Regions from separate parts of the Nocardia sp. NBC_01327 genome, predicted to be linked through region 1. Evidence: riboswitches for the same ligand, from Rfam matches in the RefSeq annotation. Region 1 holds a riboswitch; the other holds the start of a gene.
What was found. A riboswitch is a leader RNA that binds a small molecule or an ion and turns the genes downstream of it on or off. The one in region 1 is predicted to bind S-adenosylmethionine.
Positions count from the first base shown of each region.

Region 1 (5,807 bases):
TGCGCGCCGGAGACTCCGGTGCTGCTGGAGCCGCCGACCGTCAGTGATCCGGTGGTCTCGGTGGCGGTGGAGGCACGTACCGCGGCCGATGCCGAGCGGCTGGCGACCGCGCTGGCCCGGATGGTGGAGGAGGATCCGTCCCTGGTCGTCCGCACCGATCCGGAGTCGGGGCAGACGCTGCTGTCGGGCATGGGTGAACTGCATCTCGAGGTGGCGGTGGAGAAGATCCGCCGGGACCGCGGGATCGGGATCGCCGTCGGGCGTCCGCAGGTGGCCTACCGGGAGACGGTGATGCGCGGGGTGTCGGGACTGCGGTTCCGGCATATCAAGCAGAGCGGTGGTCCCGGGCAGTTCGCCGATATCGTCATCGACGTGGAGCCGCTTGTTGTCGATGCGGAATCATCCGGTGGCGCAGTCGAATTCGAGTTCCACTCGACGGTGACCGGTGGTCGGGTGCCGGAGGAGTACGTGCGCGCCGTACAGGCGGGATGCCGAGATGCCTTGGCGGACGGTCCGATCGGCGGTCATCCGGTGATCGGGGTGCGTGTCACCCTCACTGACGGTGCGACCCATCCGGTCGACTCGTCGGAGCGGGCCTTCCGTGCCGCCGGGCGGCTCGCACTGCGAGAAGCCTTGCGCACCAGTGAGATGGCACTGCTCGAGCCGCTGCTCGAGCTGACCGTCACCGCTCCCGAGGAGTCGCTCGGTGCGGTGCTCGGTGATCTGGCCGCGCGCCGTGGCCGGGTCCTCGATTCGGTGACCCGGGGCAGCACGGTGGTGGTGACGGCGTCCGCGCCGCTGGCCGAAGTGTTCGGTTACGCAACACGTTTGCGCAGCCGGACCCAGGGGCGCGGCACCTTCACCAGCCGCCCGCTCGGATATGACCGGCCGCCTGGTCGGTAGGAGGTCCGGCCCCGGTGGCTGGGGGTGACCCGGATAGCTGGGGGGTCTCGAGGTGGTCGGTACGCGTACATGCGGACCGGCCACTTCGCTGTTTGTCGAGGGTTGTCCGGAATCAGGGGTTGATTGTTGTCGCAACTACAGTTACTGTTGTCGCAACAACGAAAACGCGAACGAAATCCAGGGGCAGTCATGATGTACTCGTTCATCGAAGAAGCTGTGATCAAGGGCGATATCGACCAGGTCTGGGCGGTGGCGACCGATGTGGCACGCTGGTCGGAGTGGGATCCGCACGAGGAGCAGTCGCGGATCGACGGACCGTTCGAGGCGGGAACCACCGGATGGGTCAAGCCGAAGGGCGCTCCGGCGGGGCCGTTCACGATTACGGCGGTCGAGCAGGGGAAAACATGGACCAGCGAGGCGGGCATCCCGTTCGGGAAGCTGCGCGGGCAGCGCACCTATGAGGCGCTCGGCGACGGCACGCTGCGGGTGTCCGAGCGGGTGGAGGTGCACGGTCCGTTCGGACCACTGTTCAAACTGATCTGGGCGAAGGCCATGCGAGCGGATATGCCGCTCACCTTCGCGGCATTGGAGAAGGAGGCACTGCAGCGTGGCTGAATCATCGGACGGACCTCGCGGAATCCCGCGGGGTCCGCTCATGAGCCCGGGTTTCTGGCTGCATCACGCCGCGCTGGAGTGGCGGGCGACGCTGGAGCGGAATCTGCGGCCGCTCGGGTTGACGCCCACCCAGTTCAATCTGCTGGCGTCGGCGGGCTGGCTGGGCCGGCAGGGTGAGCTGCCGACTCAGCAGCAGGTGGCCGATATGTCCGGGGCGGATCGGATGATGGCGTCGAAGGTCATTCGGGTATTGGAGGAGCGGGGGCTGCTAGCCCGCCGCGCGGATCCGGTGGATGCGCGCGTGCTGCGCATCGAAATCACCACTGCTGGACGTGAACTGGTGGGCAAGGGCGTGCAAATTGCCGTCGATACCGATGCGCAGATGTTCGGACCCGCCGGTGAGCAGCTGCGGGAGCAGTTGAAACCGATTGCCGCGCACCGAATTCCGGACTGAACCGCGCCGATCCTCGAGCTGCCCCACCCTCGACATCGAGCTACTCGGTGCCGGGCGCTGACTTGCTCCACTCCGGACCCTGAGCTACCTCGCCCGGTCGTTGACGTACTCCACTCCGGACTCCAGACGCTAAGCCACTTCGGCGCGCCAGCTGGGCTAGTCTGCGGCGGACTTGACGAGGATGGCGCGGGTGTAGAGCAGGTCGAAGCCGCTGCGCTGGGCGTTCTGCTGGGATTTGGATCCCGGCTGGGTGGTGATGACGGCGATATCGCAGCCCGCCGCCGTGGCCTCGGCCAGGCGGGCGGCCAGCAGCGCCGATTGAATGCCGCGCCGCCGATGGCCGGGAAGTGTTGCGGCTCCGGTGAGTTGGGCAATGCCCTGGGACATTCGCATACTCGCGCCGCCCGCGATCGTGCCCTCGTGCACGGCGACGTAGCGCTGTACTCCGGCGGCCGCGGTGAGATCGCGCATGGCGCTCGCGATGATTTCGCGCGGGAATTCCTCGTGCGAGACCACGCCCTGGGTATCGGGGTGCGCGAAGCCGTCGGCGATGACATCGAGCCAGATATCGAATTCTCCTGTGCCGCTGTGCCTTACCTCGACATCCGCGGGGAGAGCGGCATCGGCCGCCCTGTCCAGCGCGATGCCGAGAACATTCTCGAACGACACGAGCCGGTATCCGCGCGCGGTGAGGAGTTCGCCGAGGGCGGGTTCGCCGAGATGCGCCAGCTCGATCTGAACGGGCGTGTCCCGCACCTCGAACTGTTTTTCCACCGCCTCGAGTTCCTCCGCATCGGGAACGCCCGCGAACCCCAGGCCCGCCACCTTGTTGAGCGGGGAGCCGTACTCGGCGAAGGCGGCCACACCGCCCGCGATCGGGATGACGAATCCCTCCTCGGTGCCGAGGCGGGCGCTTGCCGCCGCGCCGCCGGTGGCGATCAGTTCCGTCTCGACCCGTTCGATGCGTGCGCCGAGCTCGACGCTGCAGAACAGGGATCCGCGATCATTTGCCATGCCGATCAGCCTAGTTCGAGGTCGCAACCGGTTTCTTGGGGAGAACGGCGTGTCCGTATGGTCGGGGCGTGGCCATTGATCGTGCGACCGCCGTTCCGAACGGACTTGTTGTCGGGTTCGACCTGGATATGACGCTGATCGACTCCCGCCCCGGCATTGCCGCGGTGTGGGATGCGGTGGCCGCCGAGACCGGGGTGCCGATCGATTCCGAGCTGGTGGTGTCGCGGCTGGGTCCGCCGCTGGCGGTGGAGGCGGCCGAATGGTTCCCGCAGGAGCGGGTGCCGGAGGTGGTGGCCATGTACCGGCAGTTCTATCCCGGACTCGCGGTGGAGCCGAGCGATCATCTGCCCGGTGTGGTCGATGCGCTGGCCGCGGTGCACGCCGCCGGCGGGCGGGTGCTGGTGATCACCGCCAAGAACGGCCCGCACGCGCAATTGCATCTGGATCACCTCGGTCTCGACGTCGATGATCTGGTCGGCGGCGCGTGGGCGGAGGAGAAGGGCGAGGTGCTGCGCGAGCACGGTGCGTCGATCTATGTGGGCGATCATCTCGGTGATGTGCGCGCCGCGAAGGTGGCCGATGCCTGCTCTGTCGCGGTGACGACCGGTCCGTATTCCGCCGCCGAACTGTCCGCCGCGGGTGCGGATGTGGTGCTCGCCGATCTCACCGCATTCCCGGCCTGGTTGGCCTCTCACCTGGCCGTTTAGCCACCACACCAGCGGCGAGACCGCCTGCGCGACAGGCGATTCGTCCCATTCTTCACATCACCTTGATTCCAAGGGTGTCTCGGCCCATCCTCGCGTCGCTACATTTGCGCCCACGGTCACGAGTATCAGCATGTTCGAGCCCCGGCTCGCTGATCGGCAACCCTCGCACAGCGGTGGGGTGCCCCGGGTGACGACCAGGTGGTGTCCGCCGGGCATCGCAAGCGCTCTCATGCCCGGCAGTGGTGTGGGTGAGTACAGAGGAATCAGATGAGTAAGCAGTGGTCCCGGTCGCTTCGGGTAGTGGTGGGCATCGCGTCCGCGGCCGTGGTGGCCGGGTCGTTGTCGGCGTGCGGCAATTCGTCGGACAGCAATGGCGACACCGTGTATTTCGGTGTGTCGGGGCCGAAGTCGGGGGCCTCGGCGGAGTACGGGCGGCTGTGGCAGCAGGGCTTCGATCTGGCGATCGATCAGGTCAATGCGGCCGGCGGCATCAATGGTAAGAAGGTGGCGCTGAAGTGGGAGGACTCGCAGTCCGACCCGAAGCAGACGGTGCCGATCGCGACCAAGTTCGTCGGTGACAATTCGATCATCGCCGAATTGGGCGACTTCTCCTCTCCCGCATCGATTGCCGCGTCACCGGTGTACAACCGGGGCAAGCTGGTGCAGTACGGCTTCACCAATTCGTCGACGGAATTCACCAAGGGCGGCGAGTATTCGTGGAGCCCCTCGATCACCTTGGACACCTTCCAGGATCGCAATACCCAGTGGGTGCAGTCGAAGGCGAAGAAGGTCTCGGTCGTCTACCTCGAAACCGATTGGGGTAAAGAGGCTTTCAAGTACTTCCAGCAGTTCGCGCAGCAGCGGGGCATCGAGATCGCCTACTCCTCGTCGATCCTGCCCGATTCGCAGGACTTCCGGCCGGTGCTGATCAAGGGCCGCGATGCGAACCCGGATGCGTTTGTGCACCTGGGATATGGCCCGGATGGTGCGCTCGTGGTCAAACAGTTGCGCGATGTGGGATACAACGGCCAGTTCTTCGGCGGCCAGAACACGCCGCAGTTCATTCAACTGGCGGGCGCGGCGGCCGAGGGAGACATCGTGAACGGCGTCTTCTCGCCGTCCGATACCAATCCGAAGGTGCAGGACTTCGTGACGAAGTTCCGCGCGAAGTACAACACCGATCCGGGCGACTTCAACGTCTACGCCTATGACGCGATCAATGTGCTGGTGCAGGCGGCCAAGTCCGGCGGCGCCACCCGCGAGGGCGTGCTGAAGGGTCTGCGCGAGGTCAAGAACTTCAGCGGTATCGGCCTGGGTGATTCGTTCGCGTTCAATCAGCAGACGCGGCGGCCGGACGGGGTGAAGCCGATCGAATTGCTCTTGAAGAACGGCGCATTCGTGCCGACCGGTAGCAAGTAGCGCGGCAATGTTCGACACGCTTATCGCGGGTCTGGTCCACGGCAATGCGTATGCGCTCATTGCCGTGGGCATCACCCTGATCTTCGGGGTCACCAATGTCATCAATTTCGCGCACGGCGCGATCTTCGCCTTCGGTTCGGTGCTGGGCTGGTGGCTGATCGCCCAGCACGGGGCGCCGCTGTGGGCGGCGATCATCGTGGTGGTCGGCGTGACCGCGCTGGTCGGGGTGGGTATCGATGTGCTGGCGGTGCGCCCGCTGCGGCGGGCGCCGGCCATTTCGGCGCTGCTCGCCACCGTGGCGGCGGGGTTGATCATCGAGAACGTGGTGGCGCTGATCTTCGGACCGGAAACACGGCCATTCCCGGAAGTGCTGTCCACCAATAACTTCCGGGTCGGCGGCGTGCGGTTCGGAACCTCGGATGTGGTCATGTTCGCCATCACGATCTCGGTCATGGTGGGGCTGTGGGCATTTCTGCGCTTCGGCCGGTACGGGCTGGCCATCCGGGCCACCGCGCAGGATCCGGATGCGGCCGCGCAGATGGGCATCAGCGTCGGGCGGATCCAGTCGCTGGCCTTCGCCATCGCCTCCGGGCTGGGTGGGCTGGCGGGCATCTTCGTCGGCCTCTACAACTCGAACATCTCGCCGACCAGCGGCAGCATTGTCGGTATGACCGGCTTCGTCGCCGCGACCATCG
Region 1 covers NZ_CP108383.1:9,076,527-9,082,333, reverse strand. The annotation lists gene fusA (elongation factor G) at 1-903, shown strand, start outside; gene OG326_RS41645 (SRPBCC family protein) at 1,093-1,518, shown strand; gene OG326_RS41640 (MarR family winged helix-turn-helix transcriptional regulator) at 1,511-1,972, shown strand; gene OG326_RS41635 (GNAT family N-acetyltransferase) at 2,129-2,965, opposite strand; gene OG326_RS41630 (HAD family hydrolase) at 3,055-3,693, shown strand; SAM riboswitch class IV at 3,808-3,923, shown strand; gene OG326_RS41625 (ABC transporter substrate-binding protein) at 3,961-5,112, shown strand; gene OG326_RS41620 (ABC transporter permease) at 5,120-5,807, shown strand, end outside.

Region 2 (5,807 bases), 800 kb from region 1:
CAGGCCGTTGTCCTTACGGGTGAGCACACCGATCTCGGCCTGCAGGGCGTCGCCCGCGCCGGAGAAGGTGGCGACCACCTTGGTCTGGCCGGCGGTGGCGGAGTGGTACTGCGCTGCCGGATTGGGGCCGAGCAGGCCGTCCAGGCGGCCGGAGGCGAGCGCCAGGTAGTAGTCGGTGGACTGCTGGTAGTAGGTGATATCGATCTTGGGCAGGCCCGCGGCGATATTCGCCTCGTTCCAGGACACCAGCACCTGCTCCTGATTGGTGCCGGACTGCACGCCGATCTTCTTGCCCGCCAGCGACTTCCGATCGGTGTAGGTCCAGTTCGCGCCGTTGGGCACCTCCAGCGCGAGATTGTCGAGGCGGTAGGTGGCGAAGTCGTACTTCTCCTTGCGCTCCTCGGTGACGGTGACATTGGAGATGAAGGCGTCCACCTCACCGGAGTCGACCTTCACGAAGTTCTGCGTCCAATCCGCCGCGCGCAGATCGACTTTCAGCCCGAGAATGTCGGCGAACAGTGTCGCGAAGTCGACCTCGGAGCCGACGATGGTGCGATCGTCGGTGGCGTGGAAGCGCAGCGGCGGGGCGGAGGTGGCGGCGCCGGTCACGATCAGCGTGCCGCGGTCGCGAATGGCCTGCGGTACCAGTGCGGCAATGGCATCCACCTTGTCGGCGTGCACCCGGGTGGCCTGCTCCGGCGACAGGTCGTAGACCTGCCCGTTCACCGTGCGCACGCTGTCGGAACCGCCGTCGCCGCTGCCGCAGCCGCCGACGAAGAGACCGAGGATGGCGACGGCGAGAGCGGTGCTGATCCGTCTGCGACGGCTGGACAGAGACATGAGGATCCTCAGGGGAGGGACGCGTCAGAGCGCGTGCGCGAGAAAGGCTTTGGTGCGCGAATGCGCCGGGGCGTCGAAAACCTGACAGGGCGGTCCCTGTTCGACGATCTGCCCGGCCTCCAGCAGCACCACGGTGTCGGCGACCTCGCGGGCGAAACCGAGCTCATGGGTGACGATCACCAGGGTGGAACCGCCGCGCGCCAGCTCCCGGATGACATCGAGAACCTCGCCGACCAGCTGCGGATCCAATGCGGAGGTGGGCTCGTCGAACAGCACCACCTCGGGGCGCAGCGCCAGGGCGCGGGCGATCGCGACCCGCTGCTGCTGACCGCCGGAGAGCCGGCGCGGATACTCATCGGCCTTGTCCGCCAGGCCGACCCGGTCCAGCCACTCCAGCGCCTCGGCCCGAGCCTGGGCCCGCGGCCGCCGCAGCGCACCGATGGGCGCGAGCGCCACATTGTCCCGAACCGTCAGGTGCGGAAACAGATTGAAGTTCTGGAAGACGAATCCGATACGCGCCCGCTGGCGCAGAATCTCGCGCTCGGGCAGCTCGTGCAGCTTATTGCCGCGCCGCCGGTAACCGACCAGCTCACCGCCGACCCGGACGGTTCCGGCATCCACCTTCTCCAGATGATTGATGGTGCGCAACAGCGTGGACTTGCCCGATCCGGACGGGCCGAGAATCACGGTGACCTCGCCGGGCCGCACCGTCAGATCGATCCCGCCCAGCACCTGATGGGTGCCGAAAGACTTTCTTACACTGCGCAATTCGACCGCGTACTCGCTCATCGCACACTGCCTTTCGCGAAGTGCCGCTCGATGTAGTACTGCGCGATATTCAGCAGCGTGGTCAGCACGATGTACCAGACCGTCGCCACCATCAGCAGCGGCACCACCCGGCCATTCCGGCCGAAGATCACCTGCACCTGATAGAAGAGTTCGGCGATGGCCATGGTCGAGACGATGGAGGTGCCCTTGAAAAGGCTGATCACCTCATTGGCGGCATTCGGCAGAATGCCGCGCATCGCCTGCGGGACGATCACTTGGAAGAATTGGCGCCGCCACGGGAGCCCGAGCGATTTCGCGGCCTCCCACTGCCCCTGATCGACCGAAATAATGCCCGCGCGAATGATTTCCGCGGAGTACGCCGCCTGATGCAGCGCCAAACCTATGACGGCGGCGGTGAATCCGCTCAGCACATTGTTCGTATCGGCGTGCAGGAACTCCGGTCCGAACGGAATGCCCAGCGACACAGTCTTGTACAGATAGGCGAGATTGAACCAGAAGAGCAACTGCACAATCAGCGGGATCGAACGGAATGCCCAGATGTAGGTCCAGGAAATCACCTGCAGCACCGGGTTTTTCGACAACCGGCCGATCGCCAGCCAGATCCCGATGAAGAAGCCGAGCAGTGTGCCCCAGAAGGTCAGCTCCAGTGTCACCTTCAGCGCCGCCAGCACCGACGAGGCGGTGATGTACTGCGCGAAGGTGGACCAGTCCCAGCCCGGATTGGTGATCAGGCCGTGCGCGAACTGTGCCACCAGCACCAGCGCGATGCCGCCGGTCACCCAGCGCCACGGATGCCAGGTCCGGCCGACGGTCAATTCGCTGTCGTCCGCTGCGGTCGCCTCCCGGGATCCGGGTCGCGCAGCCAGGGTGCTCATATGGATTCGTCCTCCATCGGTCCCGGCGGTAGCACCCGCACCCGCGGGCGGGGGGTTGCTGCGACGTCTACGAGCCAGGTCTCTCGGTCGCTCTGGATGGTGAGGATGACGCTACGAGCCGGGGCAGCGAGTGTCGCCGGTCCGGATCAGCGTGAGTTCAAACAGGAACGGCGCTCAGCTCGCGGCCTCGCTGATTCCCGGCGGCACGGCATCATGCAATCCACGAAAACCACTGCGGTGGAAGACGAGCGGCTCGTCGTCGGAATGTGCGCTGACCCGGTGCACACGCAGCAGGACCACGGCGTGATCACCCGCCGCGACCTGCTCGTATATCGACGCTTCCAACCACGCGGCGGCTCCCCCGATGAAGGCGGCATTGCCGTTGCCGGTGCGCAGATCCACATCCCGGAAACGATCGCCCTTCCGCGAGCTCAGACTGCGGGCCGCCGCCTCCTGATGCCCGCCGAGCAGGCTCAATCCGAGCCGGCTGGCCTTCTCCAGGCGCGGCCAGGTCTCCGAGGAGTACTGCACGCACAGGGATACCAGCGGTGGATCGAGGGATACCGGGACAAAGGTGCTCACCACCATCCCGTATGCCTCGCCGCCGATCTGCGCGCATACCGCCACCACTCCACTCGGGAAGTGCGCGAAGGTTTTTCGCAGGTCAGCGCCATCGGTAGAAGTCAGTGCGGCCCCGCCGCCGTGTATCGAGGTCAGCTCGCCCATCACCACACTCCACCACCGGGCCAACTCCCCCAACAGGTTTGAATTCACCACGATCCCAAAACGGGCGAACCCGCCCGACCATGGTGGTCGAGCGGGTCCGCCTGAATTCGGTGCGCCGGACGCGCCCCGAATCGCGTGTCTGTTTACTTGGCCGTGTTGAACGGCGCGTTGATGGTGGTGAAGTACTGCACCGCGGCCAGGATGGCGACCGGGGCGGTCACCAGCAGCTGACCCGCGAGGGTGCCCAGGAAACCGATGGCGGCCATGCCACCGAGGCAGCCGAGGACGGCGGCCGGAACGATCGGGCCGAAGAGACCCACGATCGCGGCAGCGGCAGCGCCCGCGCCGACAACACCACCGATGACGCAACCGATGGCCGCGCCGCTGATGCCGCCGACCAGGGTGCCGATGGTGGCGCCGGTCGCGATGGTGTCCTTGAGGCGGTTCCAGGCGGCCTGCTCACGGTCGTACGGGGTCTTCCAGGGCGCGGTGTCCTGGAACGGCAGGTCGACGGGCTTGTAGACGGCGTGGTCCACGTCGAACTGCGGGGTCAGAGTGGCGACATTGTCCTTGATCTCCGCGGCGATCGGGAACTGGAAATCGTCCACGCGGAAGTTCAGGTCGGTGCCCGCGACGGTGGTGCCGTTGGCGGCCTTGATCTTGAAGACACCGTCTTCATTGACCAGCGAGCCCGCATCGGTCTTGATGATCGTGCTGGTGTCGGTGGTGGTGGCGGTGTAATCGATGGCGCCCGAAGGAGACTCGGGGGCAGCATTGACAGTTCCCGCGGTCACGCCCAGCGCAGCGGTCACCAGCGCCGCAATAGCGGCGAATTTCTTCATTTTCATGTACTGCTTCCCTCATCTACTTTGTGCAGTGCGTCGGCAAGCATCGAGCAAAACCCTCGTGAACGGGACCCTTAAAACCGGCTTGATTCGAACTCGTGACACGAGGACGGCCCCCGTCCGGAGTCCGGGCGGGGGCTGTGTCCCTGCAGCTATTTCTGCGTCTCCGCAGCGTGCGTGGCTACTTGGCGGGAGCCACGTTGAAGGGAGCGTTGATGGTCGTGAAGTACTGCGCGGCAGCCAGAATCGCGACCGGAGCGGTCACCAGCAACTGGCCCGCGAGGGTACCCAGGAAGCCGATGGCGGCCATGCCACCGAGGCAGCCGAGAACGGCGGCCGGAACGATCGGGCCGAACAGGCCCACGATGGCAGCGGCAGCGGCACCGGCGCCGACAACGCCGCCGATGACACAGCCGACAGCCGCGCCGCCGACGCCACCGACCAGGGTGCCGATGGTGGCACCGGTGGAGATGGTGTCCTTCATGCGGTTCCAGGCGGCCTGCTCACGGTCGTACGGGGTCTTCCAGGGCGCGGTGTCCTCGAAAGGCAGGGCGACCGGCTGGTAGACCGCGTGCTCCACGTCGAACTGCGGGGTCAGCGTCGCGACGTTGTCCTTGATCTCCGCGGCGATCGGGAACTGGAAGTCATCGACACGGAAGCTCAGATCGGTACCGGCAACGGTGGTGCCGTTGGCGGCCTTGATCTTGAAGACACCGTTGTCATTGACCAGCGAACCACCATCGGTCTTGATGATCGTGCTGGTCTCGGTGGTGGTGGAGGTGTAGTTGATGGCGCTTGCATCAGCGGCTTCCGGGGCTGCGCCCGCGGTACCAGCGGTTACGCCCAGGGCAGCGATCATCAGCGCCGCAGCAGCGGCGCATTTCTTCGACAACATATGTTCGGTTTTCCTCATCAGGCGATCCGTAGGGGGAACTCCAAGATCGAAGCTGCATGACGAGAACAAAAGATGACTCGAAGGTGCCGCAGCAGTGAATATCTGTGCGGCACCTGTGAGTCAGCTAGTTATTTCGCAGGCGGCTGATTGATCGAAGGCTCGGTGATCGTGCTGAAGTACTGCACCGCAGCGAGAATCGCGACCGGTGCGGTAATCAGCAACTGACCCGCCAGGGTGCCGAGGAAACCGATGGCGGCAATACCGCCGAGGCAGCCCACCACGGCGGCCGGAACGATCGGGCCGAACAGGCCGACAATCGCGGCGGCCGCGGCGCCGGCGCCGATAACGCCACCGATGACGCAGCCCACTGCCGCGCCGCCGATGCCACCTACCGCGGTGCCGATGGTCGCGCCCACGCCGACGGTGTCACGCAGACGACCCCAGGCCGCCTGTTCGCGGTCGTAGTCCGACTTCCACGGCGCCGAATTCTCGAAAGGCAGTGCGACAGGCTTGTATACGGCGTGCTCGGTATCGAACTGCGGTGTCAGGGTCGCAGTACGGTCCTTGATATCCGCCGCGATCGGGAAGACGAAATCGTCTACCCGGAAGCTCAATTCGGTGCCGGCGACCGTTGTCCCATTGGCCGCCTTGATCTTGAAGACACCGTTGTCGACCACCAGCGAACCCGCGTCGGTGGAGATAACGGTGTTCTTGTCGGAATTCGTTGCCGAGTAATTGATTACACCGTTGTCCGGTACGGCCGGAGCCGCTCCGGCAGTCGCCAACGGTGCGACTGATGCCGCGATCGCAAGTGCCGCGATCCCGGTTAATTCCCTC
Region 2 covers NZ_CP108383.1:788,814-794,620, reverse strand. The annotation lists gene OG326_RS03505 (ABC transporter substrate-binding protein) at 1-840, opposite strand, end outside; gene OG326_RS03500 (amino acid ABC transporter ATP-binding protein) at 865-1,629, opposite strand; gene OG326_RS03495 (amino acid ABC transporter permease) at 1,626-2,504, opposite strand; SAM riboswitch class I at 2,515-2,607, opposite strand; gene OG326_RS03490 (flavin reductase family protein) at 2,679-3,230, opposite strand; gene OG326_RS03485 (hypothetical protein) at 3,374-4,078, opposite strand; gene OG326_RS03480 (hypothetical protein) at 4,257-4,970, opposite strand; gene OG326_RS03475 (hypothetical protein) at 5,099-5,807, opposite strand, start outside.
Region 2: another riboswitch for S-adenosylmethionine. It lies ahead of OG326_RS03495 (amino acid ABC transporter permease); the one in region 1 lies ahead of OG326_RS41625 (ABC transporter substrate-binding protein).